DNA from 2 places in the Shewanella sp. 3_MG-2023 genome. Region 2 is predicted to be linked to the other one. Evidence: predicted binding sites of a transcription regulator. Region 2 holds the regulator's gene; the other holds the start of a gene.
What was found. The regulator ArgR, encoded in region 2, controls arginine synthesis, uptake and breakdown. The targets are predictions, from matches to a motif close to ANTGAATANNTATTCANT.

Region 1 (2,209 bases), on a different contig from region 2:
TTCATGTTTAATTTTGGCATTGACGATATTGCCATCAGCCAAGCTCATGCCCACACTGACGATGCCAGCTTTAATTGCCGCGGCCTGTAAAATTTTATTCGATGTGCCTGCCAAAGCGCCAACAACAATCGGGATCTGATCAGCAGGGGTAACACGCAGGCCCTCAAGCTTAATCGTTTGCTTGCCATTAGCTTCGAGCTGTTCATCGACCAAGCAACCACCGCCGTGAACAAAAATCACTTTCTGCCCTTGCTGCATCATTTCAGCAACTACTGACATCAACTCTGCCATGCCAGGCTCTGATTGCAACAGCGCGCCACCCACTTTAAGTACGATAACAGGGTTGGTATTAGACATAATCAAGGCTCCTGTTATAGACCGAAGTGAATATTAATGCACTGCAGACCTTGGCTTGCAGCGCCTTTCATTAAATTATCAATGGCGCTAGCGACCACTAGGTAATTGCTTTGCGGGTCAAACTTCCAGCCCACGATACAATTGGGTGTTAGCACCACATCATCGACTTTAGGGAATTGGTTATGCTTTACGCTCACCAGTGGCGAGTCATCATATACGCCATAAGCTTTAGCAATGTCAGCTTCTGTAGTACCCGCTTTAAGTTGCACAGTAATGGTGGCTAAAATTCCACGCTTAAAATTACCTAAATGCGGGGTAAAGATAACTTCTTGACCCAGCTGGGTGGCGATTTCTGGTTGATGTCTATGCCCTAATACACCATAGGGCGTTAAGCTGACTTCACAAAAACTGGTATGCAATTGGGCTTTTCTGCCTGCACCGGTCACACCACTGACTGCGTTAATTACAGGGTAAGCATCAGTTAACAATGGTTTTAATGGTTTTAGCGCTGTGAGTGATGCAGTTGGATAACAACCTGGCACAGCAATCATTTTGCTATTAGCAATGGCTTGCGCGTTCCATTCTGCTAGGCCGTAAACCGCATCAGCAAGCACTGCTGCTTGAGTATGTTCAAAACCATACCATTTAGGATATTGAGCGGTATCAGCAAACCGATATGCGCCACTTAAATCAAATACAGCTAAACCTTGGTTATAAAAGAATGCGGCCAATTCCAAACTAACTGAATGCTCTGTTGCTAATACAACAGCGTCAGCTTGATCAACGATGGCTTGTTTAGCCTCAGCCGATAACGGTGACAGAGGAATTTGAATGTGTTGATAACTCGGGTATAGATCTGCTAATAACCGGCCTTTATCTAGACTGTTTTCAGAAACATATAAGCCTTGGATCGATAGTGACGCTTGCGCATCAATAAGAGCGGTGATTTGTGCTCCGGTATAACCACTAGCACCAATTATTGCGATTTTTTTCATTATGTTGTCATCTTTAAGTCAGTAAACTATTAATTTTTATTTGAAATATGAGCAGGGTGCTCGAGATTAAAACTATCGTCGAGAATAGTTTACTTTGGGATCTGTTACAGTGAATTGAATCGCAATTACATACATATCTATAGTTCTTAAATATTTATCAAGTTATGGTGAATTCCTTAGCTGTTTGCTAGACTAACACAAAACATTACTTATGCAATAATTATGAATGATTATTTATTTAAATATTTATAAAAGGCCCTTATGAACTCACTACCAGAATTAAAAGATGCTTTTAAACAGTTGATTGCACTACCTTCAATCAGTGCCTTAGAAGTAGAACAAGATATGAGTAACCATGCAGTTATTGCACTGCTACAGTCTTGGTTTAGCGACATGGGGTTTGACTGCACAATTAGTACTGTCGCTGATAGCAGAGGTAAACAAAACCTTGTCGCCACCATTGGTTCTGGCAAAGGCGGCTTGTTATTAGCTGGCCACACCGATACCGTTCCCTTTGATGAAGGTCGTTGGAGCCAAAGTCCATTTGAATTAACTGAGAAAGACAATCGCTGGTATGGCCTAGGTACCTGCGATATGAAAGGCTTTTTTGCCCTAATCATGGAAGCGTTAAAAGACATCCCATTAACTGAGTTAAAGCGTCCATTACATATTTTTGCCAGTGCCGATGAAGAAACCACCATGAATGGCGCTAAAGCCTTTGCTGAATCAACATCTATAGCACCAGATTATGCCATTATCGGCGAGCCAACCAGCTTAAAGCCGGTGTATATGCATAAAGGCCATTTAGCCCAAGGTATTCGCGTTATTGGTCGCAGTGGTCATTCATCAGATCCTGC
Region 2 (2,209 bases):
CATCGCCGTATGGTAATACTTTTTCTACGCCGTTTTTACCAAGTAATACAGGTTGTGCGAAGAAGTCAGCATGTTCACTGCCGCCATCAACATAAGCACATTCAACCACGTTAGCTTCGCCTTGTAGGCCGCGAACCAATGATAGGCCAAAGCGACATGCCGCTTGACCCATAGACAGAGTCGCACTACCGCCACCCGCTTTAGCTTCAACAACTTCAGTACCCGCATTCTGGATACGTGTTGTTAGCGCTGCAACTTCTTCATCAGTAAAGCTTACGCCTTCAACTTGTGAAAGAAGTGGCAGAATAGTCACACCACTGTGGCCACCAATAACGTTGATGTTTACATCAGCAACGTTTAGCCCTTTAAGGTCAGCGATGAAGGTTTCAGAGCGGATAACATCAAGTGTCGTCACACCGAATAAACGGTTCTTATCGTAAACACCTGCTTTTTTAAGTACTTCAGCCGCAATAGCAACAGTAGTATTTACTGGGTTAGTGATAACGCCAATTAATGCTTTAGGGCAAGTTGCCGCCACTTTTTCAATAAGGTTTCTTACGATACCCGCATTGATATTAAATAGATCTGAGCGATCCATACCAGGCTTACGCGCAACACCTGCAGAGATAAGAACAACATCAGCGCCAACTAGCGCAGGAGTTGGGTCTTCACCAGCAAAACCAGCCACTTTTACATCTGTAGGGATGTGGCTTAAGTCAACTGCAACACCTGGAGTAACAGGAGCGATGTCATATAAAGACAACTCTGAACCTGCAGGAAGTTGAGTTTTTAATAGTAAAGCTAAGGCCTGGCCGATACCGCCAGCAGCACCAAGTACAGCTACTTTCATGATGATCTCCAATTACGTTCTAGTGATTGACTTCAGTCTGGTCTGTGACACAGATCATGTTTTCTTGTGGCGTCACATTACTGGATCACAGCGAGGATTTCAATTATCCCTTAGTAGATCACACTAATTTCCTTATTCTATGATATGTATATAAATAATGACTAATTTAGCCAGTAATAGCTAAAATGAATTTTTATTCACCAATTTAGCTTATTTCTTGACTTGATGCGTTTATCTATTCAGAATGAGCTACTTTTTTGAATAAAATCTATTCTTTTTAAAAATTACTATAAGACGAAAAAAATATGCCAGCGACTAAGAATCAGGATGAACTCGTAAAGACGTTTAAGTCGATATTAAAGGAAGAGCGCTTTGGTAGCCAAAGTGAAATCGTAATCGCACTGCAAGCAGAAGGTTTTGGCAATATTAACCAGTCAAAAGTTTCCCGTATGCTAAGTAAGTTTGGTGCAGTACGTACCCGTAATGCTAAGCAAGAAATGGTATATTGTTTACCCGCTGAGTTAGGTGTGCCAACAGCAGGCAGCCCTGTTAAAAACTTGGTATTGGATGTGGATCATAACCAAGCGATGATCGTAGTCAGAACCAGCCCCGGCGCAGCGCAGCTTATTGCCCGATTATTAGACTCGATAGGTAAGCCTGAAGGGATTTTGGGAACTATTGCTGGTGATGACACTATCTTTATTTGTCCTTCAAGTATCAAAACCATTGATGATACCTTAGAAACGGTAAAATCACTGTTTGGCTATAGTGAATAGCCCTCTTAGCAAATAACACCTTCACGATTTATTGAGCCATTAAAAAAGCAGCCTTAGGCTGCTTTTTTGGTTTTAACAGTGCGTAAGTGTTAAATTGAGGCGATTTCAGCATCGGTGAGAAAACGCCATTCGCCTTCTTCTAAATCAGCATCAAGTTCAATTTCACCCACAGCTTCACGATGTAAATTGACCACCCGATTCCCCACAGCAGCAAACATACGCTTCACTTGATGGTACTTACCTTCGCTGATAGTTAATCTGGCATGGTATTCATCAATGATCTCTAGCAGCGCCGGTTTAGTTAAGCCGTCTTCACTTTTTAATTGGATCCCTTCGGCAAAGGTTTCCACCAATGCAGGATCAAGTGATGCAGCAGCTTCGATAAGGTAACGTTTACCGCAATCTTTTTTAGGTGAGGTGATTTTATGTGACCACTGGCCATCGCTGGTGATCAGCACCAAACCTGTGGTGTCCACATCTAAACGCCCAGCAATATGCAGGGTATCGACTTTTTCAATATCCATTAATCCCAACACCGATTGATATTCTTCATCAATGGTTGAGCAAATGGTATCAACAGGCT

Region 1: the regulator ArgR is predicted to act here: its motif matches at 1,578-1,595, upstream of argC (N-acetyl-gamma-glutamyl-phosphate reductase).

What each region holds. Positions count from the first base shown of each region.
Region 1 is NZ_JAUOSH010000045.1:25,354-27,562, forward strand. It holds gene argB (acetylglutamate kinase) at 1-357, opposite strand, end outside; gene argC (N-acetyl-gamma-glutamyl-phosphate reductase) at 372-1,352, opposite strand; gene argE (acetylornithine deacetylase) at 1,614-2,209, shown strand, end outside.
Region 2 is NZ_JAUOSH010000002.1:232,101-234,309, forward strand. It holds gene mdh (malate dehydrogenase) at 1-850, opposite strand, end outside; gene argR (transcriptional regulator ArgR) at 1,156-1,626, shown strand; gene rsuA (16S rRNA pseudouridine(516) synthase RsuA) at 1,716-2,209, opposite strand, start outside.